Regions from separate parts of the Bradyrhizobium sp. USDA 3262 genome, predicted to be linked through region 2. Evidence: predicted binding sites of a transcription regulator. Region 2 holds the regulator's gene; each other region holds the start of a gene.
The links. Region 2 encodes PhoB, which activates phosphate uptake and scavenging genes when phosphate is short. Its sites were predicted from a motif close to TGTCATNNANCTGTCAT; they were not measured.
Positions count from the first base shown of each region.

Region 1: the regulator PhoB is predicted to act here: its motif matches at 5,642-5,658, upstream of ACVWYP_RS31005 (Orn/Lys/Arg family decarboxylase).
Region 3: the regulator PhoB is predicted to act here: its motif matches at 3,832-3,848, upstream of ACVWYP_RS16600 (alkaline phosphatase D family protein).
Region 4: the regulator PhoB is predicted to act here: its motif matches at 2,059-2,075, upstream of ugpB (sn-glycerol-3-phosphate ABC transporter substrate-binding protein UgpB).

Region 1 covers NZ_JBSSCT010000001.1:6,567,493-6,575,294, reverse strand. Annotated here, with positions in the region: gene ACVWYP_RS31030 (bestrophin-like domain) at 1-233, shown strand, start outside; gene ACVWYP_RS31025 (COG4315 family predicted lipoprotein) at 703-1,083, shown strand; gene ACVWYP_RS31020 (HdeD family acid-resistance protein) at 1,252-1,833, opposite strand; gene ACVWYP_RS31015 (dodecin) at 2,078-2,299, shown strand; gene ACVWYP_RS31010 (GNAT family N-acetyltransferase) at 2,661-3,221, opposite strand; gene ACVWYP_RS31005 (Orn/Lys/Arg family decarboxylase) at 3,240-5,597, opposite strand; gene ACVWYP_RS31000 (DJ-1/PfpI family protein) at 5,704-6,855, opposite strand; gene ACVWYP_RS30995 (tetratricopeptide repeat protein) at 7,057-7,653, opposite strand.
Region 2 covers NZ_JBSSCT010000001.1:2,045,238-2,053,039, reverse strand. Annotated here, with positions in the region: gene argF (ornithine carbamoyltransferase) at 154-1,080, opposite strand; gene ACVWYP_RS09450 (aspartate aminotransferase family protein) at 1,080-2,288, opposite strand; gene ACVWYP_RS09445 (GcrA family cell cycle regulator) at 2,776-3,288, shown strand; gene ACVWYP_RS09440 (IS110 family RNA-guided transposase) at 3,636-4,577, shown strand; gene phoB (phosphate regulon transcriptional regulator PhoB) at 4,657-5,367, opposite strand; gene phoU (phosphate signaling complex protein PhoU) at 5,514-6,230, opposite strand; gene pstB (phosphate ABC transporter ATP-binding protein PstB) at 6,338-7,156, opposite strand; gene pstA (phosphate ABC transporter permease PstA) at 7,153-7,802, opposite strand, start outside.
Region 3 covers NZ_JBSSCT010000001.1:3,604,153-3,611,954, forward strand. Annotated here, with positions in the region: gene ACVWYP_RS16590 (indolepyruvate ferredoxin oxidoreductase family protein) at 1-3,015, shown strand, start outside; gene ACVWYP_RS16595 (hypothetical protein) at 3,185-3,616, shown strand; gene ACVWYP_RS16600 (alkaline phosphatase D family protein) at 3,938-5,518, shown strand; gene ACVWYP_RS16605 (aldo/keto reductase) at 5,686-6,504, shown strand; gene ACVWYP_RS16610 (hypothetical protein) at 6,574-6,804, opposite strand; gene ACVWYP_RS16615 (amidohydrolase family protein) at 7,036-7,802, shown strand, end outside.
Region 4 covers NZ_JBSSCT010000001.1:1,012,864-1,020,665, forward strand. Annotated here, with positions in the region: gene ACVWYP_RS04695 (organic hydroperoxide resistance protein) at 20-445, shown strand; gene ACVWYP_RS04700 (CaiB/BaiF CoA transferase family protein) at 632-1,837, shown strand; gene ugpB (sn-glycerol-3-phosphate ABC transporter substrate-binding protein UgpB) at 2,131-3,447, shown strand; gene ugpA (sn-glycerol-3-phosphate ABC transporter permease UgpA) at 3,611-4,492, shown strand; gene ugpE (sn-glycerol-3-phosphate ABC transporter permease UgpE) at 4,492-5,340, shown strand; gene ACVWYP_RS04720 (sn-glycerol-3-phosphate import ATP-binding protein UgpC) at 5,344-6,426, shown strand; gene ACVWYP_RS04725 (Hsp20 family protein) at 6,597-7,022, shown strand; gene ACVWYP_RS04730 (BQ00720 family protein) at 7,073-7,342, shown strand; gene ACVWYP_RS04735 (DUF6665 family protein) at 7,422-7,769, opposite strand.

The DNA.
Region 1 (7,802 bases), 4.5 Mb from region 2:
GTTCGTTTCCGTCGCCGCTGATCTGCATCCTGGTCGGGTGGCTGACGCTGATGTTCGCGACCCTCGGCTTTCGCGCGCCGCGCAACGCGGTGGTGATCTCGACCACCATCGCCGCCGCGGCGCTGATCTCGGCCGCGATCTACCTGATCCTCGAAATGAGCACGCCGTTCTCCGGCCCGATCCAGCTCTCCGACCGCCCGCTGGTGCGCGCGGTCGAGGAAATCAGGCGGTAGGGCGCCATGAGATCGGGTGAGTAGAAATCGCAAAGGGGGTGCACTCGCTCTCCCGCAAGCGCAGGGCTATCGCATATCGTGGCGGTGCCCTCGTGGCCATCCTTCGAGACGCCCGCCTTCGGCAGGCTCCTCAGGATGAGGTCTTGTTTGCGGCACAATAAGTAGACCCTCATGGTGAGGAGCGCCGCTTGCGGCGCGTCTCGAACCACGAGGCCAAGCACTTGCGCGTCGCCAAGGGGCATATGCGATAGCCCTGACCGCAAGCGAGAGAGGCGCACTGAGCTTGCCGCTAGGCCGCTTCAACCAAAACTCATGCTGCGCTGGCTGCCGGTATCGGCACGCGCCTCCGGCTTTATTCCCCTCGCATTGATCGCCGTCCCGAAAATTCTTCACGCGCGATCAGCGGAATAGCGCGCGCCCTCCGGAGTCCTTACGCATGCAAGCCATTTGCATTCGAAAAGGAGACATCATGAAGACATCGATCGCGCTCGCCACCGCCATGTCGCTTGCGCTCGCCTCGACCGCCTTTGCCGCGCCGCCGACCAAGACCGGAACCACCGCGAAGGGCTCCGTCCTCACCGACGCCAAGGGCATGACGCTCTACACCTTCGACAAGGATTCGGAAGGCAAGTCGGCCTGCAACGGCCCCTGCGCGACGAACTGGCCGATCTTGAAGGCTGACGCCAGCGACAAGGCTGAAGGCGGTTACACCATCATCTCGCGTGACGACGGCTCCAAGCAGTGGGCCTACAAGGGCAAGCCGCTCTATACCTTCGCCAAGGACCAGAAGGCCGGCGACATCACCGGCGACGGCTTCCTCAACGGCGCCTGGCACCTCGCGCAGCCCTGAGCGCTTGCAGGCGGATTGAGCGTAGGGCGGGTTAGCGCAAGCGCAATCCGCCGTCTCTCCGCACGCATACATGCGGCGGGTCACGCGGAGCCTGCCATCGGGCCGCCCTGCGGGCGGACCCGTTGGCTAACCCGCCCTGCGATCCCTGGCTGAAGCGACGATCGCGCCTCACGCCCTGCGCTTCAGCGCCATGCCCATGCTGATCCAGCTCACGCCGGCGCAGATCAGATCGACGCTGAGGAAAATGCCGAGCACGTAGAGGCTCGACACCGGCCAGCGCGCCAGGATCATGGCGCCGAGCACGAGCGTGATCAGGCCGGAGACCGCAACCATTCCCCACGGCGCTTCCGAGTTCATGCCGAAAGCGAGGAAGATGCGGACGATGCCGGAGACCACGAGGGCAACGCCGAGGAACAGCGTCAGCGTCGCCGCGGCGAGCAGCGGGTTCTCGAAGGTGATGAAGCCCGCCACGACATAGAGCGCGCCGAGCAGCAGCCAGAACAGGAATTTGCCCCAGGTCTTGAACTGGAACGCGTTGATGATCTCGGCGACGCCGGCGACGATCATCATGGCGCCGACGAACAGCACGCTGACGACGGTGGCGAAGAAGACGCTGCCGAAGGCGAGCACGCCGGCGATCAGGTAGATCACGCCGAGGGCGACGATCCAGCCCCACTTGGCGCGGAGGTTGGAAAGCCCGGATCCGAGGCTGTGAGGAGGTGTGGCGGGTGAGCTGGACGCAGTGGACATCGTATCGCTCCCGAATACTTGATGAAACCATGCTACCATAGGTCAAGGCACGGACAAGGGCGGGTGCGCAGCTGGCACGAAATGCATGCTGGCACCAAAGGCGCCGCGACACGTTGATTCAATTCGTCCGGCGTGTTGCCGCGCAGCATTCGTCGGTTTGACGACGGCCGGCCCGCATCGGACGATGGACTGTCCGGACCGCAGCGCAAGCGGTCCGGATCGCGCATCCACAGAGGAGGTCGACATGCCTGCCACCCACGATAAGGATCACGTCTACAAAATCCTGGAACTGGTCGGATCATCGGACAAGAGCATCGAGGCGGCGATCGAGAACGCCGTCAGCCGCGCGTCAAAGACGATCCGGGAAATGAAGTGGTTCGAGGTGGTGCAGACGCGGGGCCATATCGAGGACGGCAAGATCCGGCACTACCAGGTGGCGCTGCGGGTCGGCTTTACGCTGGAGTAGGGCGGCCTCGGTTCGTCATTCACGGGTGCGCAATTCGAACGCGAACCTGCGCCCCACTGTGCTGTCATCGCCCGGCTTGACCGGGCGATCCAGTACGCCGCGGCCTCTCGGTTCAAGCACAGCCGTCTCTGGAATACTGGATCACCCGCTTTCGCGGGTGACGACACCGCGCTGTTTGACGTCCTGAATTGCGACGCATCCTCATCGTCGTCCCGGCGAAGGCCGGGACCCATAACCACCGAAGGTGATTATTGCGCGACGCTGGGGCCGCAGCTTTCCTCACCAACTCAACCCTGTGGTTATGGGTCCCGGCCTTCGCCGGGACGACGCACGTGGAAAAAGCGGTGCCGCCAGGCCCCCATCACCGTCGCGACAGCGGCGCGGGGGGCGGCGGGGCGGTGGCGCCGGCGGCGAGCGAGCGCTGCACCATCACGGTGTCGGACCAGCGGCCATAGCGATAGGCGACACCGGGCAAATGCCCGACGCGGGCGAAGCCGAAGCGGTCGTGCAGCGCGAGCGAGGCGGCGTTGTCGCTGTCGATGTAGCCGATCATCTGGCGGAAGCCGGCGGCGGCGCAGGTGTCGATCAACTCCTGGAGCAGCCGGCCGCCCACACGCTGGCCGGTGAAGCGGTGATGCACATAGATCGAATGCTTCACCGTGTAGCGGTAGGCCGGACGCTTGCGGAACAGCACGACATAGGCGTAGCCGACCACCTCGCCGTCACTGATGGCGACGAGATGGGGCAGGCGGGTGTTGCGCAGATTCTTGCGCCGGTCGCGCAGATCGTCGGGCTCCGGCGTGCCGCTGTCGTCGACGCTTTCCTCGACGCCGCGGCGGATATGGTGGCGGTAGATCGACAGCATGGCGTCGACGTCGCTGTCGCGGGACGGGCGGACGGTGATCTTGTGATCATTCTCCATTGTGTTGCGTCCGTTCGCCTATTCGGACACGACATAGGTGTAGAAGCGGACGCGGCCGGAGTCGTCGATCTCCTTGTAGATGCCCTGGACTTCGACCTCGAAGCCAGGGAACGCATTGAAACTCGCCTCGAACATCTTCAGATAATCGATCATCGGCTTGCTGCGTTCCGACAGCCGCTCGCCGGGCACGATGGTGGCGATGCCGGGCGGGTAGACCACGAACGGCGTCGCGGCGACGCGGCCGAAGATCTGGTCGATCGGCAGATAGTCGACATCGTTGCGGATGAGATATTGTGCGGCCTGGCGCGGCGACATCGCGATCTCGGGCAGGTGCTCGGGCAGGAATTGCCTAGCCTGCAGCGTGCTGACGCTGCCGTCGCGGAAGAAGCGGTGCATGTCGCCGCAGAGGTCGCGCAGCCGCACCCCGCTATAGCGTTGCGGGCGGCGGCGGAAGAATTCGGGGATGACGTCCTCGATCAGCGCGTTGTCGTCGTGCAGCTTCTTGAAGGCGACGAGCCCCGACACCAGCGTGCCGGCCTTGCTGGCCTCGACGCCGGGCGTCAGCAGGAACAGCAGGGAGTTGAGGTCGTTTTTCTCGGCGACGATCTGGTTCTCGCGGAGATATTGCGCCACCACCGGCGCGGGGATGCCGTGATCGGCGTAGGCGCCGGTGGCGTGATCGAAGCCCGGCGTCAGCAATGTGAGCTTGTTCGGGTCGGTCATGGCGAAGCCCGCGGTCAGCTCGGGGAAGCCGTGCCAGGTTTCGCCCGGACTGAGCTGCCAGTAGGACGGAGTGGTCGCGAGCTGATCGGTCGAGATGGTCTCCCAGGCGACATTGTGCACGCCGTTCTCGCGCGCGACATCGGGGATCTTCACACGGTCCGGCACGAACGGCTCGAAGAACCAGCGCCGCTCGGCCCGCGTCTCTTTCTCCTCGAACTCGCGCTTCACGGCGCGGATCTTCTTACGCAATTCGATGCCGAGCCGGATCGTGTCGTCCCACAAGACTTCGCCGGAACGGCCCTTCATCATCTGCGCGCCGACATCGAGCGAGGCGAAGATCGGATAGAACGGCGAGGTCGAGGCGTGCTGCATGAAGCTTTCGTTGAAGCGGCGGTGCTCGACCCGGCGCTTCTGGCCCTTGATGTGGCGGTCGCGAATGTGGATCTGCGAGGCCTGCGAGAAGCTCGCGAGCTGCTTGTGGGTGGATTGGGTCGCGATGATGCCGGGGGCCTCGGGGCCGAGATCGGACAGTCCCATGGCGAAGCGGCCGGCATAGATCGGGTGAAATTTCATGAAGCCGGCCCAGGCCTCGTCGAACAGGATATAGTCGCAGAGATGGCCGATCCGCTTGAGGATCATCTCGGCCGAGTGGATGGTGCCGTCATAGGTGCACTGCTCGACCACGGCGACGCGGAACGGACGTTCCTTCTTCCAGGCGTTCTCGTCTTTGACCAGCGGATGCTTGCGGATGTGGTCGCGCAGCGTGCCCTCGTCGAGCAGGTCCCAGCGCATCGGGCCGATCAGGCCCCAGGCGTTGCGCACCGTCGGCACGTAGACCGGGATGCCGCCGCCGATCAAAAGCGCGCCGTGATGCGCGGCCTTGTGATTGTTGCGGTCGAACAGCACGAGGTCGCCGTCGGTAACCAGCGAGCCGAGCGCGACCTTGTTGGAGGTCGAGGTGCCGTTGAGAACGAAATAGGTCTTCTCGGCGCCGAAGATCCGGGCCGCCTCCTTCTGCGCCCGCAGCGCCGGCCCCTCATGGGTGAGGAGGTCGCCGAGGTCGAGCACGGAATTGTCGAGGTCGTCGCGGAACACCGCTTCGCCGAGATGTTCGACGAACACCCGTCCGATCGGGCTGCGGCTGTAGAACACGCCGCCATTATGGCCCGGGCAGGTCCAGAGCTGGTTGCCTTCCTCGGCATAATCGACCAGCGCCCCGAAGAACGGCGTCTTCAGGTTCTCGGCATATTGCTTCAGCCTGGAGATCAGGTTCTTGGCGATGAAGGGCGGGGTCTCCTCGGACAGGAACACGTAGCCGTCGATGAAATCGAGCACCTCGACCGGCAGGTCCTCGAACCGCTTGCGCCGGATCAACAGGATGATCGGGAAGTCGAGGCCGCGCCGACGCATCAGGTTGATCAGTGCCGCGGTCTTTCCTTCAAGGCCCTTCTTGCCCCAATCGACCACCATGCAGCCGATCGCAGCATCGGTCTGCACCGCGATCTCGGCATCTTCCAGCTTGCGGGCGCGAACCACCTCGAAGCCGGAGCGCTCGATCTCGGCGATGATCTGGTTGAAGCGGATGCCCTCGAGGTCGTCGGCCTCGAACACCGGCGCAGCGAACAGGAAGTTGAAGCGTTTGAAATAGTCCATGCGTGTCCCCGAACTGGTCCGGCGCTGACGTGTCGGCACAATTCATGACAGGCAGATGACAATGGGGTGGATCGAGGATCGAATACGTTGTTGGGGACGCAATCCCTCACTGCACGGCGTCAGCCCGTGGATATTCGAGCTGCATGGCGACGAAGTCCGCCGTACCGCGGCCATAGCGTGTCTCGATCCCGGCGAGCGCCCGGTCAAGTGCCAGCGCGGGCGGCGCGGTGCCGACCGCGGGCAGCAGACCATCTGCGGACCAGGCTGGCGCCACGACCTGCGGATAGACGCGCAGGCCGTTGCGGGTCGTCACGACGTCGCCGGTCGCGGCGAAAGTCACGGCATGCGAGCGATAGGTGCGCGACCAGCTGTCGGCGACCAGCGCAAGCGAGACCTCGTCGACGCCGGGAACAAGCGCGAGGCCGAGCTGTTCCCGGTTCCAGAACGCCAGGGTGTTCCGGATCGCGGTCAGCGCAAAGGGGCGGGTGAACTTGAAGGCGTTGCTGTCATGCCGCGCGTCCCAGCCGGGCAGGCCGATCTCGCGCGCGACGGCCTCGGCCCTGGCGCGGCCGGCGATCGCCTCGATCAGGGTCAGCGACATCGGCATCGACGCCGAAATCCCCGTCGTCGTCGCGACGCCGTGGTCGACCACGATGCGGCGGCCGGCGACATAGCGGATCTCGGGATGCTTGTTGCGCCAGTTCTTCAGGTAGAACCAGTGCGTGGTGGCGCGCCTGCCGTCGAGCAGGCCGGTCGAAGCGAGCACCTTGGCGCCGGCGCAGACGGCGACGATCACAGCGCCTTTCTCCGCCTGCAGCCGGATCCATTGCATGACTGTGGGATCGTCGTCGCGGCTCATCGCCGGCACGATGACGTAGTCGGCGCCGTCGGGATGCGCTGCATCGAATGCGGCGATGGTCGCATCAGGCTCGACCTTCAGCACCGGGAACAGCGCGACCGGACCGGGTCCCGTCGCCAGCGTGACGACATCGGCAACATCGGCGCGCTTGAGAATGCCGTAGGGCATCAGATAGTCGGTGGTCTCGGTCATGTCGTTGATGCCGAGGATCGCGATCAGCGGTCGCGCCCGCTTCGGCGGCTTCAGCGCCGCGAGCGTTGCATCCTGCTCGGCCTGGGCGATCGGAGGCGGAAGGCGGAACGCCGATGCGGCGGGCAGGGTGAAGAGCCAGATGCCGCCAATGATTGGAACCAGCGCGGCAACGGCGATGCCGCTCCACGCGAGAAGCCGCCAGGTCATGATGATCGATCTCAACGTATCCGCGTGCGTCGCCCGGCCCGCAAGCTACTCGCCGGTCACGTCGACCAAAACGGCGAAATTCCCGCAAAAACGGACACGCCAACAACGCGGCTCAAATGCGTAGCCCGGATGGGCGACAGCGACATCCGGGGCCGGTCCTTCCCCGCATGTCGCTCCGCTCACGCGGGCTACGCGACGCGCTCAGTAGACGAGGTTCGTACCCGGCGGCTTTTCCAGTGCCGCCGCCAGCGTCCGATACTCCTCGCAGTCGGTGCCACAGATCTCGGCGATCCGTTGCAGATGATACTGCGCCTGGTCGCGGTTTCCCTGTTCGATCTGCCACAGGCCGTAGTAGTTCCACGTCAGGACGTGGTTCGGATCAGCCTTGAGCGCACGTTCGTACCAGACTTGCGATTGCTTGTAGTCGCCGAGCTTGCGATAGGAATAGCCGATCAGGTTCGCGACGTTCGGATGATCGTCGCGGCCGAGTGCGTGCAACTGATCGATCGCGGCGGCGTAGTCGTTGCGTTCGTAGATTGTCGCATAGGCCGCGCGATAGCCGTCGCGGAATGCCGGGTCTTCGAAGCCGGACTGCTTGACGGGTTTCTTGACCTTGTGCGTGGTCTTTCTGTCCTTCTGCTGGGGATAGGACGGCGCGGGAGTGCCGTAGCTCGACCCGTATGGGTCGCCACCACCACCACCGCCGCCGCCTCCGCCAGCCGCGATGGCGGTCTGCGGCGGGAACAGAATGATCGGCGCTGTCAGAAATGCCGCAAGCATCATCGGTGACTTGATCATGGACACCTCCCGATTTGATAAGGACAGCCATCGGCCTGAAGCACTAACTCCCGATCGCGGGAGACATTCCGCGCGTTCTGAGAAATTGTTTGCCGAAGCGGCAATCGCACTGTCTCTTCGGGACGTCGCGCTTTCACGTGCACGCTGGC
Region 2 (7,802 bases):
TCCGTCGTCCCTGCGAAAGCAGGGACCCATAACCACCAATGTGAGTTGCTGCATCAAGCTGGGGCCCCAGCTTTCACAACAATTGACAGCGGTGGTTATGGGTCCCGGGTCGCGCTGCGCTTGCCCGGGACGACAGCGCTTACTGATCTACGACTACGCGACCGCGTCGAAACACCAGGCCAGGATGCCCTTCTGCGCATGCAGGCGGTTTTCCGCCTCGTCGAACACCACGGATTGTGGCCCGTCGATCACCTCGTCGGTGACCTCCTCGCCGCGATGCGCGGGCAGGCAGTGCATGAACAATGCGTCCGGCTTGGCGAGCGACATCAGCTTGGCATTGACCTGATAGGGCCGCAGCACGTTGTGGCGGTGCTCGCCCTCCTTGTCACCCATCGACACCCAGGTGTCGGTGACGACGCAGTCGGCGCCGCGCACGGCGGCTTCCGGATCGCTGCCGAGCATGATCGGCGCGCCGGTCGCCTTGATCCAGTCGCGCATCGGCTTCTTCGGCGACAGCTCCGGCGGGGTTGCGACATTGAGCTGGAACTTGAACCGCTCGGCGGCATGCGCCCAGGAGGCCAGCACGTTGTTGTCGTCGCCGGTCCAGGCCACGGTCTTGCCCTCGATCGAGCCGCGGTTTTCCTCATAGGTCATGAGGTCGGCCATCACCTGGCAGGGATGCGAACGCCGGGTCAGGCCGTTGATGACGGGGACGGTGGCGTGAGCCGCGAGCTCGAGCAGCGCGTCATGGTTGAGGATGCGGATCATGATCGCATCGACATAGCGCGACAGCACGCGCGCGGTGTCGGCGATGGTCTCGCCGCGGCCGAGCTGCATCTCGGCACCGGTCAGCATGATGGATTCACCGCCGAGCTGGCGCATGCCGACGTCGAACGACACCCTTGTGCGGGTCGACGGGCGCTCGAAGATCATCGCCAGCGTCTTGCCTTCAAGCGGCTTCCTGCCCTTCTCATGCGCCTTCAGCTTCGCCTTCATGGCGGCTCCGGCGGACAGCATGTTGCGCAGCTCGCCGAGCGGCAGCTCGTTGATATCGAGGAAGTGACGGACCGGCTTGCTCATTATCCAGCCGCCTTCTTCGGCTGGGCCGCCGACAATGTCGCGCAGGCGCGCTCGAGCGCGGTGATCGACGTATCGATCTCGGCCTCGGTTACGATCAGGGGCGCCAGGAACCGTACCACATTGTCGCCGGCGCCGACGGTGAGCAGCTTCTCGTTGCGCAGTGCTGCGATCAGGTCGCCCGACGGCACCACGGCCTTGACGCCGATCAACAGCCCCTCGCCGCGCACCTCCGACAGCACGCCGGGATAGCGGTCGACGACGGAAGCGAGCTTCTGCTTGAGCAAGAGCGACATCTTTTGCACATGCTCGAAGAAGCCGGGTTTCAGCATGACGTCGAGCACGGCATTGGCGGCGGCGACCGCGAGCGGATTGCCGCCGAAGGTCGAGCCGTGCGAGCCGGGCGCCATGCCTTCGGCCGCTTTCGCGGTCGCCAGCACCGCGCCGATCGGGAAACCGCCGCCGAGCGCCTTGGCCAGCGACATCACATCCGGCGTGACGCCGGTGCGCTTGTAGGCGAACAGCTCGCCGGTGCGGCCCATGCCGGTCTGCACTTCGTCGAAGGCGAGCAGCAGGCCATGCTCGTCGCAGAGCGCGCGCAGCGCCTTGAAGAACGCCTGCGGCGCCGAGCGCACGCCGCCCTCGCCCTGCACCGGCTCGATCAGGATGCCGGCGGTGTGCGGACCGATCGCCTTCTTCAACGCCTCGATGTCGCCATGCGGCACCTGGTCGAAGCCGTCCATCGGCGGGCCGAAGCCTTCGAGATATTTCGCCGAGCCGGTCGCGGCCAGCGTGCCCAGCGTGCGGCCGTGGAAGGCGCCCTCGAAGGTGATGATGCGGTAGCGCTCGCCATGGCCCTTGGAGAAGTGATAATGGCGGACCAGCTTGATCACGCCCTCCATCGCTTCGGCGCCGGAATTGCAGAAGAACACGAAGTCGGCAAAGCTCTGCTCGCACAGCCGCGCGGCCAGCACCTCGCCGTCCGGGCTCTTGAACAGGTTCGACATGTGCCAGAGCTTGGTCGCCTGGTCCTGCAGCGCCTTGACCAGATGCGGATGCGCATGCCCGAGCGCGTTCACCGCAACGCCCGAGGTGAAATCGAGATAACGGTCGCCGTTGGTTGCGATCAGCCAGGCGCCCTCACCGCGCTCGAAGCCGAGATCGACCCTGGCGAAGACGGGGAGCAGATGCGACGTGGCAGCGTTGGTCATGGCGTTCACTGACGGTTTTTGAGCCGACAATTGCCGCGGGGCTTGACGCCAGCGCAGCAACGGCCAGCTTCGGAAAACAAAACGGCCGCCTTTGCGGGCGGCACGTGGCGGACATTCTATGCTGCGGTCGGTAGGTGTCAATCGCCACGAAGTGGCCTTCCTGCAATGCGAAACGAGCGCAATCCGGAGCATTCCGGTGCGGTGGAAAAGCCTCATCGCAATGCTTAACTGTATCGGAACATGTGGACGCACGGCCGCGGACTCTTGCGCCAGAGTCACGCCATATTGTAGCGTTTGGCCTGTCGGGTACGACATCTCGTGCGGCAGTACTGGACCCTCTAAGTAGCCTTCGTATCGCGCGTAAACGTTCGGGCGCAAGACCGCGCCCGGCGAGGGCTAAGGGATTCTGGCCGCAGGGATATTTGTCCAGATTGGCTCGCAGCGCCGCTCCAATGATTGGCCGGCGCTACGCGAAGGGAAGAATGCGATGACTGTATTGACCTGGTCCGACGATCGCGTCGAGCAGCTGAAGAAACTCTGGGAGTCTGGCCTGTCGGCCAGCCAGATCGCGGCGGAACTTGGCAATGTGACGCGAAACGCCGTGATCGGCAAAGTGCATCGGCTCGGCCTCTCCGGCCGCGCCAAGGCCCCCTCCACGGCCGCGCCGCGGCAGCGCAAGGCCCGCCCCGCCCAGCACATGATGCGGGTGGCGCGCCCGGTGTCCCGCGGCAACACCGCGCTGGCGCACGCCTTCGAGGTCGAGATGGAGCCCGATCCGATCTCCTACGACAATGTGGTGCCGATGAGCCAGCGGCTGTCGCTGCTCGAACTCAACGAGGCCACCTGTCACTGGCCGGTCGGCGATCCCTCAAGCCCGGAATTCTTCTTCTGCGGCGGCAAGGCGCTCGGCGGCCTGCCCTATTGCGCGCATCACTCGCGCGTCGCCTACCAGCCCGCCGCCGATCGCCGCCGGCCGTCGGCGAAACCGCAGATCAAGTGAGCACTCGGGAAACTACGGAAGACCTGAAAAACAAATCCCCGCGAAAGCGGGGATTTTTTTATGGCGCGTGGCCCGTTACATCATCGGCGTCGTCCCGGCGAAAGCCGGGACCCATAACCACTAATGCGTGTTGTTAGAAAGCCGTCTGGCCCCGTGCCGATTACGCCGGCCGCGGCGTATGGGTCCCTGTGTCTTGGAAGTCTGTCAGGATGAGGGTGGGCGGGAAGCCGTTGGGTCCTTGGCGCTTGACGCCGTGAGCCGGCTCGGTCTCCCGCCCGTTCCATCTATCAACCTGAACAGTTGCACGAGGCTGCGCCAACAGACCTCGCATCACAGGGACAGGCACCGTGATCATAGCTCTTCGTTACGTCGGAATCGACATCTCCAAAGACCACCTCGACATCTTTGATGAGGCTGACGGCGTGCCGAGGCGCATTGCCAACGCGCCACAGGCCATCACACAGCAGGTGGCGCGTTGGCAATGCGATGCGCTGGTGGTCTTCGAGGCGACGGGTATCTATGACCTCGCGCTTCGCGAGGCGCTGCGTCAGGCCGGGATCCAGTTCGCACGGATCAACCCGGCCCGTGCCCGCGACTTTGCACGGGCCAGCGGCCTACTCGCCAAGACCGATCCGATCGATGCGCGGATGCTGGCGGCCTTTGCGCGGGCCATGCAACCCGCCCCCGAGCAGGTCGCCGATCCTGCACGGGGCGCCTTGGCGAGGCTTGCAAAACGGCGGGATCAGCTGGTCCTCATGCGCGCCCAGGAGAAGAACCGGCGCAGCGAGGCCGACGATCGCGCCATGGCCGAACGCATCGGCCGCCTCATCGAGGTCCTCGACAGCGAGATCGCCGAGATCGAGGCCGACATCAGCGCATTGATTAAAGCCGAAGCGGAGATCGCGGACGATGCGAAGTTAATGCGTTCGCTGCCCGGCGTGGGTCCCGTGGCCTGCATGCAGCTCATCGCGCAGATGCCGGAACTCGGGCGGGTCGGACCGAAACAACTCGCAGCGCTCGCTGGCCTTGCTCCCTTCAACGTCGACAGCGGCGCCTTCCGCGGCAAGCGCAAGATTGCGGGCGGCCGAAAGCGCGTTCGTGACGCCCTCTATATGGCGGCCCTCAACGCAGTTCGCAGAGCAGATCCGTTCAAGGCCTTCTATGCACGACTGCGACAGGCGGGAAAACCAGCCAAACTCGCCCTCATCGCCGTCGCCAGGAAGCTGCTCACGGTCCTCAATGCCATGATGCGAGACCGAAAGCCGTACCTGCAGACCAAACCAACATAACAGTTGCCGGCTCCCGTGCGCAATTGCGCACTAGGCCGGGACGACACCGTGCTACGGGATATGAATCCCGCAACGGCCATTACGGCTGCGGCTCGGCCTTGGCAAAGCGGTCGTCGAGCGCGTAGCCGGCGCCGCGCACGGTGCGGATCGGATCCTGCTCGCGGCCCGGATTGAGCAGCTTGCGCAGGCGGCCGATATGCACGTCGACGGTGCGTTCATCGATGTAGATGTCGCGGCCCCAGACGCTGTCGAGCAGTTGCTCGCGGCTGAACACGCGGCCGGGATGCTCGAGGAAGAATTCGAGCAGGCGATACTCGGTCGGCCCGAGATCGATCGGGCGGCCCGAGCGCGCCACGCGGCGCTTCTCGCGGTCGAGCTCGATGTCGCCATAGGTCAGCACGGTTGCAAGCCGCTCCGGGCTCGCGCGGCGCAAGAGGCCCTTCACCCGCGCCAGCAGCTCCGGCACCGAGAACGGCTTGACGATGTAATCGTCGGCGCCGGTGGCAAGCCCGCGCACGCGCTCGCTTTCCTCGCCGCGCGCGGTCAGCATGATGATCGGAAGCTGCTTGGTCTCGGGCCGCGCCCGCAGGCGGCGGCACAGCTCGATGCCGGACAGGCCCGGCAGCATCCAGTCGAGGACCACGAGGTCGGGAACGCGCTCCTTCAGCCTCGTGTCGGCATCGTCGCCGCGCCCCACCGTCTCGACATCGTAGCCTTCCGCATCGAGGTTGTAGCGCAACAGCGTCGTCAGCGCTTCCTCGTCTTCGACTACCAGAATGCGTGCGCTCATCGGTTTAAGTTCTTTCTCTGTGGTGATCCGTTGCCCAGACGCAAACCGAAACGCTTACTTCCTTGAGCATAGTCCCCGCGGAAACGAATTGTCGCGAGGATCGTCCAGTTTCACTCTTGCCGGTTTCGCGCTTGCCGATGATGCCTTCAGTTGCCCGGCACCGTGGTGGCAAAAGTGGTCATGTCCCCCTTCGGGCGCTTGTCGGTGATCTGCTGGCCCTCGATCATGTAGAACACGGTCTCTGCGATATTGGTAGCGTGATCGCCGATCCGCTCGATGTTCTTGGCGCAGAACATCAGATGGATGCAGAACGAGATGTTGCGCGGATCTTCCATCATGTAGGTGAGCAGTTCGCGGAACAGCGAGGTGCAGATCGCATCGACCTCCTCGTCGCCCTTCCAGACGTTCATCGCCGCCGGCAGGTCGTGCGCGGCGTAGGCGTCGAGCACCGACTTGACCTGCGACAGCACGAGGTCGGTCATGTGCTCGAGGCCGCGGATCAGCTTCAGCGGCTGGAAATCGCTCTCCAGCGCCGCGACACGCTTGCCCATGTTCTTGGCGAGGTCGCCGATCCGCTCGAGGTCGGTGGCGACGCGCATCGCGCTGACGATCTCGCGCAGGTCGATCGCCATCGGCTGGCGGCGCGCGATCGTCAGCACCGCGCGCTCTTCGATGTTGCGCTGCAGATTGTCGATCTCGATGTCGGCGGCGACCACGCGCTTGCCGAGCGCGACGTCGCGACGGATCAGCGCGTCGACCGACTCGGTAATCATCCGCTCGACCAGGCCGCCCATCTCGGCGACCAGGCGGGTCAACTCCTGCAGGTCGCTGTCGAATGCCTTGGCGGTATGTTCAGAAGCCATCGCTTGTCTCCCTCAAACCATGATCCCGGGGATCATGGTTTCGTGTCCTGAATTTTAGCATGCCCTGATCGGAAAACCGGTTTCCACTTTTCCGGATCATGCGCCGGTCAACCGAACCGGCCGGTGATGTAGTCCTGGGTGCGCCGATCGCTCGGTGAGGTGAAGATCTTGTTGGTGTCGTCGAACTCGATCAGCTCGCCGAGATACATGAAGGCGGTCTTGTCGGAGACGCGCGCCGCCTGCTGCATGTTGTGGGTGACGATCGCGATCGTGTAGTCCTCGGAGAGCTCCTGGATCAGCTCCTCGACCTTGGCGGTCGAGATCGGGTCGAGCGCCGAGCACGGCTCGTCGAACAGGATCACCTCGGGGCGCACCGCCACGGTGCGCGCGATGCACAGGCGCTGCTGCTGGCCGCCGGAGAGCGACAGGCCGGACGCGTTCAGCTTGTCCTTGACCTCGTTCCACAGCGCGCCGCCGCGCAGCGCCTTCTCGACCCGGTCGTCCATCTCGGACTTCGAGATCTTCTCGTAGAGGCGGATGCCGAAGGCGATGTTCTCGTAGATCGTCATCGGGAACGGCGTCGGCTTCTGGAACACCATGCCGACCCGCGCGCGCAGCAAGTTGAGGTCGAGCTTGGGGTCGAGAATGTTGGTCTGGTCCAGCATCAGCTGGCCGACCGCGCGCTGGCCCGGATAGAGGTCATACATCCGGTTGAAGATGCGCAGCAGGGTCGACTTGCCGCAGCCGGACGGGCCGATGAACGCCGTGACGCGGTTGGTGCCGAGCGTCAGGTTGATGTTCTTCAGCGCGTGGTGCTCGCCGTAATAGAAATTGAGATTGCGCACCGTGACTTTCGGCGGCGCTTCAGGCAGCGGAACCTGGGGAACGTGGCCCGCGGCAGTCGTGGAGACGGAAAGCTCGGTCATTTTGCGGCCCTTTCGGCACCAAGGATACGCGCGCCGATATTCAACGCGAGCACGGTGAATGTAATGAGCAGCGCACCGCTCCACGCCAGCTCTTTCCAGTAGGCGTAGGGGCTCTGCACGAAGTTGTTGATGGTCACCGGCAGGTTGGCCATCGTCTTGGTCAGATCCAGGCTGAAGAACTGGTTCGACAGCGCGGTGAACAGCAGCGGCGCGGTCTCGCCGGCGACGCGGGCTGTCGCCAGCAGCACACCGGTGATCAGACCCGATCGCGCCGCACGATAGGCGATCCGCTTGATCACCAGCGAACGCGGCAGGCCGAGCGCGGAGGCGGCCTCGCGCAGCGGATTGGGCACCAAGAGCAGCATGTCCTCGGTGGTGCGCAGCACGACCGGGATCACGATCACCGCGAGCGCAAGACTGCCTGCGATCGCCGAGAAGCCGCGCATCGGCACCACCACCGCACCATAGATGAACAGGCCGATGATGATCGAGGGCGCGCTGAGCAGGATGTCGTTGATGAAGCGGATCACCGAGGTCAGCTTGTCGTGCTTGCCGTATTCGGCGAGGTAGGTGCCGGCGAACAGGCCGAGCGGCGCGCCGATGCCGACGCCGATCACCGTCATGATGAGCGAGCCGACGATGGCGT
Region 3 (7,802 bases), 1.6 Mb from region 2:
ACCCTGGCGCATCAGAGCGAGCAGGTGTTCGCCTCGGCGCTGATGCCGGTGGTCAATCCGGCGACGTTGCAGGATTATCTCGACCTCGGCATCCTCGGCTTCGCGCTGTCGCGCTATTCCGGCTGCTGGGTCGGCTTCAAGGCGATCTCCGAGACGGTGGAGAGCTCGGCCTCGATCGTCAGCGACCCCGATCGTATCAAGATCATCACGCCGGACGATTTCGAGATGCCGCCGGACGGGCTCTCGATCCGCTGGCCGGACCCACCGCTGGAGGCGGAGCGCCGGCTGCACGGGCCCAAGATGGAGGCGGTCGCGGCCTTCGCCCGCATCAACCGCTTCGACCGCATCGTGCTGGATTCCAAGCCGGCACGGCTCGGCATCATGGCGACCGGCAAGGCCTATCTCGATCTGCGCCAGGCGCTCGCCGATCTCGGCATCACCGATGCCGATGCGCAGGCGCTCGGCCTGCGCATCTACAAGGTGGCGCTGACCTGGCCGCTCGAAGCGCGCGGCGCGCGCGCCTTCGCCGAGGGCCTGCAGGATGTGCTTGTCGTCGAGGAGAAGCGCGGCTTCATCGAGGACCAGCTGGTCCGCATCCTCTACAACATGGACGCCGCAAAGCGTCCCTCGGTGGTCGGCAAGCGCGACGAGAGCGGCGCTCCCTTGCTGCCAAGCGAAGGCGAGCTGACGCCGACCATGGTCGCCGCCGCCGTGGTGGCGCGGCTGCGCCGGCTTGGTCACCGCAGCCCGCTGCTGGAGCAGCGTTTGGCAAAACTCGAGGCGTTCGATCGCCCGGCCGAGGGCACGGGCACCGCGAAGCTGCAGCGCACGCCGTATTTCTGCTCGGGCTGCCCGCACAACTCGTCGACCAAGATTCCCGAGGGCAGCCGCGCCATGGCCGGCATCGGCTGTCACGGCATGGCGCTGTCGGTGCCGAACCGCAACACCCAGACCATCTCGCATATGGGCGCGGAGGGCGTGAGCTGGATCGGGCAGGCGCCGTTCACCAGCGAACAGCATGTGTTCCAGAATCTCGGCGACGGCACCTACACCCATTCCGGCTTGCTGGCGCTGCGCGCGGCGGCCGCGGCCGGCGTCAACATCACCTACAAGATCCTCTACAACGATGCGGTGGCGATGACCGGCGGCCAGCCGGCCGAGGGCGGCTTCACGGTGTCGCAGATCGCGCACCAGGTCGCCGCCGAGGGCACCAGGAAGCTTGCGATCGTCTCCGACGATCCCGACAAATATCCCGCCAATTATTTCCCGTCGGGTGCTACCATCCATCATCGCCGCGAGCTCGATGCCGTGCAGCGCACCCTGCGCGAGATCGAGGGCCTCACCGTCCTGATCTACGACCAGACCTGCGCCGCCGAGAAGCGCCGCCGCCGTAAGCGCGGGCTGTTCCCCGATCCGGCCAAGCGCGTCTTCATCAACGAGCGCGTCTGCGAAGGTTGCGGCGATTGCTCGGTGGCGTCGAACTGCGTCTCGGTGCAGCCGCTGGAGACTGAGCTCGGCCGCAAACGCCGCATCGACCAGTCGAACTGCAACAAGGATTTCTCCTGCATCGACGGCTTCTGCCCGAGCTTCGTGATGGTGCAGGATCCCAAGCTGCGCAAGGCCGACCGCACCGCCGCCGATCCCAAGGCGTTGTTCGCCGATTTGCCGACGCCGCCTGTGGCCACGTTGAGCAATCCCTACAACATCCTGATCACCGGCATCGGCGGCACCGGCGTCATCACCATCGGCGCGCTGCTCGGCATGGCCGCGCATGTCGAAGGTCTCGCCTGCTCGACGCTCGACTTCACCGGCCTGTCGCAGAAGAACGGCGCTGTCATGAGCCACGTCCGGCTTGCGCCCGCCTCCGACATGCTGACCACGGTGCGCATCGCGCCCGGCAACGCCAACCTGATCCTCGGCTGCGACCTCGTCGTCGCCACCAGCGTGCCGGCGCTGAGCCGCGCCGAGCGCGGCGTCACCCGCGCTGTCGTCAACGCGGATCTCTTGCCGACCGCAAGCTTCGTGATCGATCCCGATATCGACTTCGGAGCCAGCTCGATGCGCGATGCGCTGAACGGCGCGGTGACACCTGGCGATCTCGACATCCTCGATGCCACCGGGCTTGCCACCGCGCTGATGGGCGACAGCATCGCCACCAACGCCTTCATGCTCGGCTTTGCCTTTCAGCGCGGCGCGATCCCGCTGTCGCTGGAAGCGATCCTGAAGGCGATCGAGCTCAACGGCGCCGCCATCGAGATGAACAAGACCGCGTTCTCGTGGGGCCGGCTCGCCGCGCATGACCTGCAGCGCGTGGTCAGCGCCGCGCGTTTCAAGAGCGCCGGCGCCGCGCCGGCCGAGAAGACGCTCGATGAGGCGATCGCCTTCCGCGCCAAATTCCTCACCGACTATCAGGACGCGGCCTACGCCAAGCGCTATCTCGACGACGTCGCGCGCGTCCGCACCGCCGAGGCGGCGGCCGCGCCGGGCTCGCAGGACCTGACCGAGGCCTTCGCAAAGGGCCTGTTCAAGCTGATGGCCTACAAGGACGAATACGAGGTCGCGCGGCTCTATTCCGACGGCGAGTTCAGCAAGGCCCTAAGGGAACAGTTCCAAGGCAATTCCGGTCTGAAGGTCTTGCTGGCGCCGCCGCTGCTGGCCCAGCGCGATTCCGTCACCGGGCGGCTGCAGAAGCGTGAATTCGGTGCGTGGATTTTCACCGCGTTCGGCATGCTGGCGAAGCTGAAGGGTCTGCGCGGCACCGCCTTCGACATTTTCGGCTACACCGCGGAGCGCAAGATGGAGCGCGCATTGCCAGTCGAGTATTCGGCGATGATCCTGCGTCACCTCGACGGCAGGAAGCCGCTCGACTTGCCGCGGCTCGTGGCGCTGGCAAAGGCTGCGGATCTCGTGCGCGGCTATGGCCACATCAAGGAAGGCAACGTCGCCCGCTACCGCACCGAATGCGCGCGGCTGGAGCGCGCGATCGGCCAGCCGTTGGCGCAGGCGGCCGAATAGGGCAGAGCGTTATTCCATCGGAACGGAAAGGGCTCCAGGTGGCGGCTGGGGAACTTTCCACCGCCGCCCTGGTTGACCGGTAACCCTGCCGCAAGCCGTGGCTGGATTCGCGCGGCCGGGGCCCCTACATGATGGCTGTTCTGTTCGAGTGATTTCAGGAGGCCGTTTGATGGTCCTGAAAAACGCTTTTGTTGCAATCGTCTGCACCGCGTGCCTGACTTGGGGTGGCGTGGCGTTTGCCGACGAGTACGGCCCCAGCGAGTTCTTCAGCCTCGATCTCTCCAAGGCGGTGCTGTCGCCGAAGCGGCTTGGCCCGCCGGCGCAGTTCGAGCCGGTTCCGGTCGAGGCGAAGGCCGACCACGGTCCCGATCAGCATGCGAATGTCGAGCCGCAGGTCGAGGAGACGAAAGTCGCGCCGAAGAAAGCCGTGCGGACCACCAGGGTAACCGCGCCGCGTGAGCGGAAGCGCGCGGCCGCGCACGTTCCCGCCCGCGCCAAGCTCGCGCGCCGCCACTCGAACCCGCTCGATGCGGAGGCCCGCGACACACGGATCCAGACCTGGCCGTGCCGCACCGGCGGCATCTGCAACTGGCATCGGTGAGGCGGCTCGCTGCGCGTCTGCTTTCCCACTCGCGTGTCAATTCTTAACCCGTCATCCTGAGGTGCGAGCGAAGCGAGCCTCGAAGGATGAATCGGCCACAGGCGGGGCCATGCATCCTTCGAGACGGCCGCTTTGCGGCCTCCTCAGGATGACGGGTTTGGCGTTTGTGTGCTCGACGCCCTGACCCCACCGTTCCGATCTCCATCTCCCCGCCGAGTCATCCCGCCGTCGCAAAACCGTCGACGGAGAGTCAAGAAACCGTAAGGCCGGAGTCAAGGAGCGCAGGCAAAACCTTCGTTGCGATTCGACGAAGGTTATTCGATGCCGACAGCGAACTCCGCGAGGCGGCGAGGCCTCACCCGGCGTCAGCTTCTGGTGCGCTCGGCGTCGACCGCGGCGCTGGCGGGATTCGGCGCGCTGGCAAGACCGTATCTGAGCCGCGCCGCGGATCGGCCCGCGATCGCGGGCATCCAGTCCGGCGACGTCGCAAGCGATTCCGCTGTCATCTGGGCCCGCGCCGATCGCGCGGCGCGGATGCGCATCGAATGCGCGGCGGTCGAAAGCTTCGCCACCATCCTGCGCGCCGCGTCCGCTGACGCGCTGCCCGAGCGCGACTTCACCGCAAAGCTGTTGCTCGACGGCCTGCCGCCGGGCCAGGACCTGTTCTATCGCGTCAGCTTCGAAGACCGCGACGGCACATCAGGCGAAAGCCGCATCGGGCATTTCCGCACCGCGCCGGTCGACCGCCGCTCGGTCTCCTTCGTCTGGTCGGGCGACGTCGTCGGGCAGGGCTGGGGCATCGACCCCGCGCGCGGCGGCTTGCGCAGCTACCGCACCATGCTGGACGAGCGGGCGGACTTCTTCATCCATTCCGGCGATCACATCTATGCCGATTGCACGGTGCCGTCGGAGCAGAAACTCCCCAACGGTGAGGTCTGGCGCAACATCGTCACCGAGGAGAAATCCGCCGTCGCGCAGAGCCTCGATCAGTTTCGCGGCAACTACAGATACAACTGGCTCGACGAGAATTTCCGCGCCTTCCACGCCGAGGTGCCGATGTACGCGCAGTGGGACGACCACGAGGTGGCCGACGACTGGTCGCCGCTCGGCACCGCCGATGCGACCGGTTACGACGCGGACGGCAGCACGCGCCTGGTGGCGCGGGCACGCCGCGCCTTCCACGAATTCATGCCGATGCGGCTGATGCCGGAGCGCGATGGCCGCGTCTACCGCAAGATTCCCTACGGGCCGCTGCTCGACGTCTTCATCATCGACATGCGCTCGTACCGCGATTCCAGCTGGAACAAGCAGGGCGATCCGGAGCAGGCCTGCATCCTCGGCCAGAGTCAGCTCGCCTGGCTGAAGCGGGAGTTGGTGGCGTCGGATGCTGTGTGGAAGGTGATCGCGGCGGACCTGCCGATCGGCCTCGTCAGCCTGGATGCGGTCGCGCTCGGCGACGGCCCGCCCGCGCGGCGCGAGCACGAGATCGCCGATCTGTTGTCCTTCATGAAGCGCGCCGGGGTTCGCAACACGGTGTGGCTCACCGCCGACATGCACTACACCGCCGCGCATCACTATGATCCAAACCGCGCGGTGTTCCAGGAGTTCGAGCCGTTCTGGGAGTTCGTCTCCGGTCCGCTGCACGCCGGCACCTGGTCGCCCGGCGAGCTCGACAACACCTTCGGCCCGAAGGCGATGTACCAGAAGGGCTGCTCGGCCGAGCAGGGCGACAATCTCGCGCCGTGCTTCGGCCTGCAATTCTTCGGCCGCGTCGACATCGACGGCAAGACCGGGGTGATGACGGTGACGCTGAAGGACGTCGACAACCACGATCTCTGGTCGGTCGATATCGAGCCGCGGCCGGACGCGCGGCCCGGCCAGATCATGGCGCAGCACATCTAGCGCCATCTCTGATCCCGTCGCGACATCTTGATTGCCGGCGTCTTGCCCGAAGGGCCGGTTTGCGGGCAGACTGCATGTCGGCAGTCCTGCCAATTTCATTCCCACGAAACGATTTGCTGGCGTGACGTCGTCGATGGCATCGGCGTCCCACGCGTCAGGAGCTATCCATGGAAAATCTGCAGACACAGGGCATCAGCCTGCCGCAGCTCGGGCTCGGCACCTTCCGCATGCAGGGCGACGCCTGCCGCGCGGCGGTCGAGAGCGCGCTCGGGCTCGGTTATCGGCATATCGACACCGCCGAGATGTACGGCAATGAAGAGGCGATCGGGGCGGCGATCGCGACATCGAATGTCGCACGCGAGGACCTGCACGTGACCACCAAGGTCTGGCACGAGAACCTGGCGCCGGATGCGATCCGGACAGCGTTCGACGCCAGCCTGAAGAAGCTGCGGCTCGATCACGTCGATCTCTATCTGGTGCACTGGCCGTCGCGGAGCATGAAGCTGCCTGCCGTCTTCGAGACGTTGATGAAGCTGAAGGAGGAAGGCCGCACCCGCGCGATCGGCGTCGCCAATTTCACCACCGCGCTGCTCAAGACCGTGGTCGAGGACATCAAGGCGCCGATCGCCTGCAACCAGATCGAATATCACGCGATGCTGGACCAGACGCCGGTGCGCAAATATCTCGCCGCGAAATCGATCCCGCTGGTGGCCTATTGTCCGCTCGCCCAGGGCCGCTTCGCCACCGACGAGACGCTGGCGAAAATCGGCAGCAAGCATGATGCGACCGCAGCACAGGTGGCGCTGAAATGGCTGCTCGATCAGGATGGCGTGGCGGCTATTCCGAAAGCCTCGCGCGCCGAAAGCCAAAAGACCAATCTTGACGCACTGAAGGTCAAGCTCGACGACGAGGACCGCAAAGCGATTGCGGCGCTGCGCAAGGACATGCGCTGCGTCGATCCGGGGTTTGCGCCGGCGTGGGATTGAGGCCGCAGGCCCTGCGGAATCACAAAAGAAAATGGCTCCGTGAGGAGCCATTTTCCGTTGTGTCGGTCTTTAGTAGCGATGACGTTTGATGATCACCGTCCGGTCGTGGTCGTGATGCCAGCCGTGGTGCCAGCCGCGATGCCAACCACGATCATGGCGCATTTCGGCGCGTGCGCCCCAGCCGCGGTCCCAGTGATGATGACCGCCATTCCTGATCACGACCGTCTCGGCGCTCGCGATCGACGGAACGGCCACCGCAAGCGCACCAACCGCCGCGAGAACAAAGCCAATCTTTTTCATCTCATCCTCCTCAAATAAGTGAAGAGAAAACCGTGCGGATATTGAAACGTTCCTCAGGAACCAGAGGAGTTTTCTGAACGCTTGTTCAGCAACTGCCTCGAACGCTGCTGCCGTCGCGTGTCAGTACGCACAACCGATGAGCGAGCGCACGGGCGGCTTTCCCGGCCTTGCCTAACCGCTGCGTCCGACGCATCATCGCGCCATAAAATCAATGTTCGGGGGGACGTTGCTGTGAGCGAATTTTCACGCCGGGATTTTTTGAAAGTGACGGGGTCGGCCGCTGCCGCAGCCATCGCCGGGCCGGCCGCTGCGGCGATGGGGCCGGACGACAAGTTCGACCTCGTGATCAAGAACGGCGATGTCATCGATCCCAGCCAATCGCTGCGCGGCAAGCACGACATCGGCATCCGCTGGGGCATCATCGAAGCGATCGAAGACGAGATCCCGGCTGCTCGCGCCGGCAAGACCATCGACGCGTCGGGGAAGCTCGTGATGCCGGGCCTGGTCGATCTGCACTGCCACGTCTACCCCTATGGATCGGCGATCGGCATTCCCGCCGACGAGCTGGTGCAATTCCAGGGCACCACGACGGTGGTCTCGGCGGGCGACGCCGGCGTCAACAATCTCGCGGCGCTGCGGCGCTTCATCGTCGCGCAATCGCGGGCGCGGATCTACGCCTTCGTCCATATCGCCAACAACGGCCTGTCGGCATTCCCGGTGGCCGAGCTCTACAACATCGACAACGCCCAGGTCGATGCCTGCGCGATGGCGCTGGCCGAGAACGCCGACTTCCTGATCGGGGTCAAGGTGCGGATGTCGGAAAACGTCATCTTCAAGCATGGCCTCGAGCCGCTGAAGCGCGGCATCCAGGCCTGCGAGATGTGCGGCTGGCCGGCGCGGATGATGGTGCATATCGGTGGCGTCGAGACCAGGGAGCTGATGTCCGACATTCTCAATCTGCTGCGGCCCGGCGATATCCTGACCCATGCCTATTCCGG
Region 4 (7,802 bases), 1.0 Mb from region 2:
CCCACCAAGGGAGACCACGATGTCTGTGAACGTGCTCTACAAGACCAGCGCCAAGGCAACCGGCGGCCGCGACGGCCATGCGGCAACGCTCGACGGCGCGCTCGACGTCAAGCTTACGACCCCGAAGGAGCTCGGTGGCGGCGGCGGTGCCGGCAACAATCCGGAGCAGCTGTTCGCGGCCGGCTATGCCGCCTGCTTCATCGGCGCGATGAAGTTCGTGGCCTCGCAGGGTGGCCCCAAGGTTCCCGCCGACGCCTCGGTGACCTCGACGGTCGGTATCGGCCCGCGCTCGGAAGGCGGCTTCGGCCTCGCCGTCGAGCTCGCGGTGTCGCTGCCCGGCCTTTCCCGCACCGACGCCGAAGCGCTGGTTGAGAAGGCCCACCATGTGTGCCCCTATTCCAACGCGACCCGCGGCAATGTCGACGTCAAGCTGAGCGTCGTCTAATTCCACATCACGCAATGGTCCGCCGCGACACGTGGCGGACCATCGCTCTTTTAGATGCCAGTTCGCTTGGCGAACGCATGCGCCGCCTGCTGCATGGGCCTGCGCCGACGGAAGCATTGCTGCCCCGGCTGAAGACCGTTAGCTCTGGGACCCTCGTTTAATCCCAACTGAGCGAAGGTTGTTTCCATGAATACCCCAGCGGCTACGGGCGCGATGACCGGCCTGCGCGTGATCGATCTGACGCGCGTGCTCGGCGGTCCGTATTGCACCCAGATTCTCGCCGACCACGGCGCCGACGTGATCAAGGTCGAGCCGCCCGCCGGCGACGAGGTGCGCGACTGGGGTCCTCCCTTCCATGACGAGGATGCGGCCTATTTCGTCGGCATCAACCGCAACAAGCGCTCGATCGGCCTCGACCTCGCTTCCGAGGGCGGACGCGCGGTGCTGATGAAGATGCTCGAGACCGCCGACGTGCTGATCGAGAATTTCAAGCCGGGCACGCTCGACAAATGGGGCATCGGCAACGACGTGCTGCGCGCGAGATTTCCGCGCCTCGTGCATTGCCGGATCTCCGGCTTCGGCGCCGACGGCCCGCGCGGCGGCAATCCCGGCTATGACGCGATCATCCAGGCGATGACCGGCATGATCGCGGCGACCGGCTCGCCGGAGAGCGGCCCGATGCGGATCGGCGTGCCGCTGGTCGACATCACCACCGGGCTCTACGCCACGATCGGCATCCTGATGGCGCTGTCGGAGCGGCAGCGCTCGGGGCTCGGCCAGTTCATCGAGACCACGCTGTACGAGACCGGGCTCGCGATCATGCATCCGCACACCGCGAACTACTTCATGCATGGCAAGCCGCCATCGCTCACCGGCAACGAGCATCCCAACCTCGTTCCTTACGCGATCTTCCCGACCAAGACCGACAACATCTTCATCGGCGTCGGCAATGACGGAACCTTCCGCAAGCTCGCCAAGGAGATCGGCAAGCCGGAGCTCGGCACCGACCCGCGCTTTGCCCGCAACAAGGACCGTATCGCCAACCGCGATGCGCTCCGCGTCGAGCTGGCCGCGGTGTTCAGCCAGCACGAGGCCGAGCCGCTGTGCAACCGGCTGCTCGCCGCCGGCCTGCCGGCCGGCCCGGTGCAGAAGATCGACCAGGCGCTGACCAACCCGCACACCATTCATCGCGGCGACGTCATCGAGAAGGATTGGTACAAGGGCGTCGCCTCGCCGATCCGCCTCGAACGCACCAAGCCGAACCTGCGCCGCACGCCGCCGAAGTTCAGCCAGCACGCCGCGGAAGTGCTCGGCGAGTTCGGCTACTCGAAGGACGAGATCAACGGCCTGGTTGAAAAGGGCGTGGTCTGCGGCCCCCAGCGCAAGCGCTGAAGGCGTCATGAGAGCAGTCGAATAGCGACCACAACGGTGGTCAGCTCCCTCGCCCCGTTCTTACGGGGCGAGGTGATGCGCAGTCCGTTGCGCCGAGAAACTATCGGACCCTGCGGTGCAACGTCGCGTTTGGCGCTGCACCGCACGCCGGCTGCGGTCTTCGCCTTTTTTACCGCTTCCCTTCGCTTCGGCTTCCCCCCTACCATGACTTTCGTTTATACGGTCATTTGAACGTCATCCGGCGCTGATAACGCGCGCAACGAAAGATGACGTTCCAATTGGGAGGGGTTTTGATGTTCTTTCGACGACTAGGCGCTGCCGCGGCAGCCGCTGCCGCGCTTGCATTCGCGTCGCCCGCGTTTGCGGTGACCGAGATCCAATGGTGGCACGCGATGACCGGCGCCAACAACGACGTCATCGTCAAGCTGGCCAACGACTTCAACGCCTCGCAATCCGACTACAAAGTGATCCCGACCTACAAGGGCGGCTACGCCGACACCATGAACGCCGGCATCGCCGCGTTCCGCGCCGGCAACGCGCCGCATATCATGCAGGTGTTCGAGGTCGGCACCGCGACGATGATGGCCGCCACCGGCGCCGTCAAACCGGTCTATAAGCTGATGGCCGACGCCGGCGAGAAGTTCGATCCGAGCGTCTATCTGCCCGCGATCACCGGCTACTACTCGACCTCCAAGGGCGAGATGCTGTCGTTCCCCTTCAACTCGTCGTCGACGGTGATGTGGATCAATCTCGATGCGCTGAAAAAGGCCAACATCGCAGAGATTCCGAAGACCTGGCCGCAAGTGTTCGACGACGCCAAGAAGCTGAAGGCGGCCGGCTACGCCACCTGCGGCTTCTCCGGCTCGTGGGTCACCTGGGTCAATCTCGAACAGCTCTCGGCGTGGCACAATGTGCCGCTCGCCAGCAAGGCCAACGGCCTCGACGGCTTCGACACCGTGCTCGAGTTCAACGGCCCGCTGCAGGTCAAGCATCTCGAGAACCTCGTCGAGCTGCAGAAGGACAAGACCTACGACTATGCCGGCCGCACCAATACCGGCGAAGGCCGCTTCACCTCGGGCGAATGCCCGATCTACCTGACCTCGTCGGCCTTCTTCGGCAACGTCAAGGCGCAGGCCAAGTTCAACTTCACCGCGGCGCCGATGCCGTATTATCCCGACGCCAAGGGCGCGCCGCAGAACTCGATCATCGGCGGCGCCTCGCTCTGGGTGATGGGCGGCAAGTCGGCCGAGGAATACAAGGGCGTGGCCAAGTTCCTGACCTTCCTCTCGGACACCGACCGCCAAATCTGGATCCACAAGGCCTCGGGCTATCTGCCGATCACCAAGGCAGCCTACGCCAAGGCCAAGGAAGAGGGCTTCTACAAGGACCAGCCCTATCTCGAGACCCCGCTGCTCGAGCTCACCAACAAGGAGCCGACCGCGAATTCCCGCGGCCTGCGCCTCGGCAACATGGTGCAGCTGCGCGACATGTGGTCGGAGGAGATCGAGCAGGCGCTGGCCGGCAAGAAGACCGCCAAGCAAGCGCTGGACGCCGCCGTCGAACGCGGCAACCAGATGCTGCGGCAGTTTGAAAAGACCGCCGTCCGCTGACATGATGCCTTCGGGCATGATCGGGAAAAGCGCGAAGCGGCTTTCCGAAAAGATCATGCCCAGACGACAAGCTAAAGCGCGATGACGATCCAACCTCATCTCATCGCGCTTTAGGGCCATCAACCGGCAGGCCGCATCCGCGGCCTGCCCTTCCTCCGAGCCCATGCAAAAGCAAGCGATTTTCCAGTCAAAGCTGTTGCCTTACGCGCTGGTTGCCCCGCAGCTCGCGATCGTCCTGATCTTTTTCTACTGGCCGGCCGTTCAGGCGGTGATCCAATCCTTTCTGCTGCAGGACGCTTTCGGTCTCTCCACCAGCTTCGTCTGGTTCGAGAACTATCTCGATCTGTTCAAGGAGCCGGCCTATTTCGCGGCGATCGTCCGAACCTTCGTGTTCTCGTTCGCGATCGCGGTCTCCTCGCTGTCCTTCGCGCTGCTGCTCGCGGTCATGGCCGACAGGCCGCTACGCGGCTCGACGCTGTATCGCACGCTGCTGATCTGGCCCTATGCGGTGGCCCCGCCGGTGGTCGGCGTGCTCTGGGTGTTCATGCTGCACCCCTCGCTCGGCGTGCTGTCGCGCTATCTGCGCGCCATGGGCATCGACTGGAATCCGCTGCTCGACGGCAACCAGGCGGCAGCCCTGATCATCCTCGCCGCGGCCTGGAAGCAGATCTCCTACAATTTCCTGTTCTTCCTCGCCGGGCTGCAGAGCATCCCGAAAAGCGTGATCGAGGCCGCCGCGATCGACGGCGCCCGTCCGATGCGGCGGTTCTGGACCGTGATCTTCCCGCTGCTGTCGCCGACTATCTTCTTCCTCTTGGTCATCAACATCGTCTACGCCTTCTTCGACACTTTCGGCATCATCGACACCATGACCCGCGGCGGTCCCGGCAAGGCGACCGAGACGCTGGTCTACAAGGTCTATACGGACGGTCTGCTCGGCGGCAATCTCGGCTCGTCGGCGGCGCAGTCGGTCATCCTGATGGTCATCGTCGTCATGCTGACGGCGATCCAGTTCCGCTTCGTCGAACGCAAGGTGACCTACTGATGGTCGAGGAGGAGGGCTTCCAGCGCTATCTGGCTCACGCCATCCTGTGGATCGGGATCGCGATCGTCGCCTTCCCGGTCTATCTCGCGCTGGTCGCCTCGACCCAGGACAACGCCGTCATCGCCAACGGCCAGATGTCGCTGCTGCCCGGCGGCCATTTCCTCGAGACCTACTACCAGACGCTGTTTGTCGGCACGAGCGGCTCGACCCGCGAGCCGGTGCTCAACATGATGCTGAACTCGCTGATCATGGCGCTGCTGATCGCGGTCGGCAAAATCGCGATCTCGATCATCTCGGCCTATGCGATCGTGTATTTCCGCTTTCCGTTCCGGATGGCGATCTTCTGGATCATCTTCATCACCTTGATGCTGCCGGTCGAGGTGCGCATCTATCCGACCTACAAGATCGTCGCCGATCTGCATCTGCTCGACAGCTATGCCGGCCTCTCGCTGCCGCTGATTGCGTCAGCCACCGCGACGCTGCTGTTCCGCCAGTTCTTCATGACAGTGCCGGATGAATTGCTGGAGGCTTCGCGGATCGATGGCGCGGGCCCGTTCCGCTTCTTCTGGGATACGCTGTTGCCGCTGTCGCGCACCAACATGGCCGCGCTGTTCGTGATCCTCTTCATCCTCGGCTGGAATCAGTATCTTTGGCCGCTTCTGATCACGACGCGCGACGACATGCAGACCATCCAGGTCGGAATCCGCAAGATGATCACGACGACCGATGCGCTGACCGAATGGCCGATCGTGATGGCGACCGCGCTGCTCGCGATGCTGCCGCCGGTGTTCGTCGTCGTCGTGATGCAGAAACTGTTCGTGCGCGGATTGGTGGAGACGGAAAAATAATCCATGGCTAACGTCACGCTGCGCAGCGTCCGCAAGACCTATCCCGGCGGCTTCGAGGCCATCAAGGGCGTCGATGTCGATGTCGGCGACGGCCAGTTCTGCGTGCTGGTCGGCCCATCCGGCTGCGGCAAGTCCACGCTGCTGCGCATGGTCGCGGGGCTCGAGACCATCACCGGCGGCGAGATCGACATCGGCGGCCGCGTCGTCAACCAGGTCGAGCCCGCCGATCGCGACATCGCGATGGTGTTCCAGAACTACGCGCTCTATCCGCATATGAGCGTCTACAACAACATGGCCTACGGCCTGCGCAACCGCGGCATGGCCGAGGCCGAGATCAAGACCCGCGTCGAGGAAGCCGCGCGCGTCCTCGAGCTCTCGCCGATGCTGGAGCGCAAGCCGCGCCAGCTTTCCGGCGGCCAGCGCCAACGCGTCGCGATGGGCCGCGCCATCGTGCGCCAGCCGAAAGTGTTCCTGTTCGACGAACCGCTGTCGAACCTCGACGCCAAGTTGCGCATCGCGATGCGGGTCGAGATCCGCAAACTGCAGCGCCGGCTCAACACCACGTCGATCTACGTCACCCACGACCAGCTCGAGGCGATGACGCTCGCCGACATTCTCGTCGTCATGAACGGCGGCCAGGTCGAGCAGGTCGGTAATCCGCTGGACATCTACCAGAAGCCGGCGACCACCTTCGTCGCCTCCTTCATCGGCGCCCCGCCGATGAACCTGATGCCGCTGCGCGCGGACGAGCTGAAGTCCCAGATCACGGGCGCCGACGGCGCCGGCATTGTCGGGATCCGGCCGGAGGATTTCGTGATCTCGAGCGAGACCGGATCCGGCGGCGTCGCGCTTGGCCTCACCGTCGAGGCGATCGAGCATGTCGGCGCCGAGACCTTCGTCTATGGCAGCCGCCAGCGCGAGGAGCAGGGCGTTGCCGCCAATCCGGGCGAGCTGCCGCCGGGCGAGGTGATCGTCCGGGTTCCCGGCGTCTCGGGTCCCGCCATCGGCGAGCGGATCCGGGCCGTCGCCCCCCGCGACAAGCTGCATCTTTTTACCGCCGACGGCCGCAAGCGCGTCGGGGAGTAACCGATCGGGAAGAATTTACCCCCATGTTGCGGGCGTTTAGGCTGGTTTCGGGGCTGCTTGAACGCTATCCAGATCGCCCCCATATCCCTCACTGACCGGAGGCCAGACGGCCCACCGGTTGCATGGGGCGCCGCAAGGGCCCCTCAAAGTCGCTTCGAGAGGACTTTGTAATGTCTCGTGTTCCATCGTTGTCCAGTCCGTTCCTTCTGGGATTCGACGAGATCGAGCGTGCGCTCGATCGCGTCGTGAAGGGCGCCGACGGCTATCCTCCGTACAACATCGAGCGGTGCGACCGTACCAACGGGCAGCCTGAACGGCTGCGCATCACGCTAGCGGTGGCGGGCTTCACCCGTGACCAACTCGATGTAACTATTGAGGAAAATCAGCTCGTCATCCGCGGCCGCCAGCAGGACGACAAGGCTCGGCAATACATCCATCGCGGCATCGCCGCGCGCCACTTCCAGCGCACCTTCGTGCTGGCGGAGGGGATGCAGGTGCTGGGCGCGGATCTGAAGAACGGGTTGTTGTCGATTGACCTGGCCAGGCCGGAACTTGAACGGGTCATTAAGACAATCGCTATCAGTGAGCACGAATAATAGAAACAACGAGCGGACTCGACCGCTTATCTGACTGAGGAGTCGAGACCATGAGTGAACTGAGTACCACCACCATCGAATCCGAGAGCGTCACGCCGGAAGCGCTGGCCCATCTGGGTGAAGGTCATATCGCCTATGTGAAGCAGGTCCGCTCCGAGGACGTGCCAGATCTCTTTCCGCAGGCGCCGAAGATCGCGCCGGGCCTCAAACTGTTCGCACTGCACGCCGCCGACGGCACGCCGATCATGCTGACCGACAGCCGCGAAGCCGCAGTCGCGAACGCATGGAGCAACGAGTTGCAGGCCGTCAGCGTCCACTGACGCAAATCTACGGCTGAATTCAGCATCCGCGAATTCAATGCGCGGGCCTGCCTCGTCACCGAGGCGGCCCGCGCATTTTTTATGGCGATGTGGTCGACGTGGCGAGCAGCGGGCCCATGCTGAGCTGCACCTCGCCGGGCACGTTGTAGTCGCGCATCAGCATGCGGTTGTTGCGCAGCCCGCAGGCCTCCCGCTGCACCACGAACATCCAGAGCGCATGGCCGGCCTCCCGCACCAGGAGGCGCCGTGCTTGTTGTGTGGACGTCGATACTTCATCGCGCGGATGGGCGGCATCGAACTCGCGCAGCCTGGCGAGCGCCTGTTCCAGCGCGCGGCCCATGCGGCCGAGCGCACTCGCCCTCTCCTCGGCGAGCTCGTAAGCGAGAACGTCGACGGGAACGCGATCAAGGCGAAAATCGCGGGACATCAGTCATCCCTTGGTTCGCGCACGCAATGTTGC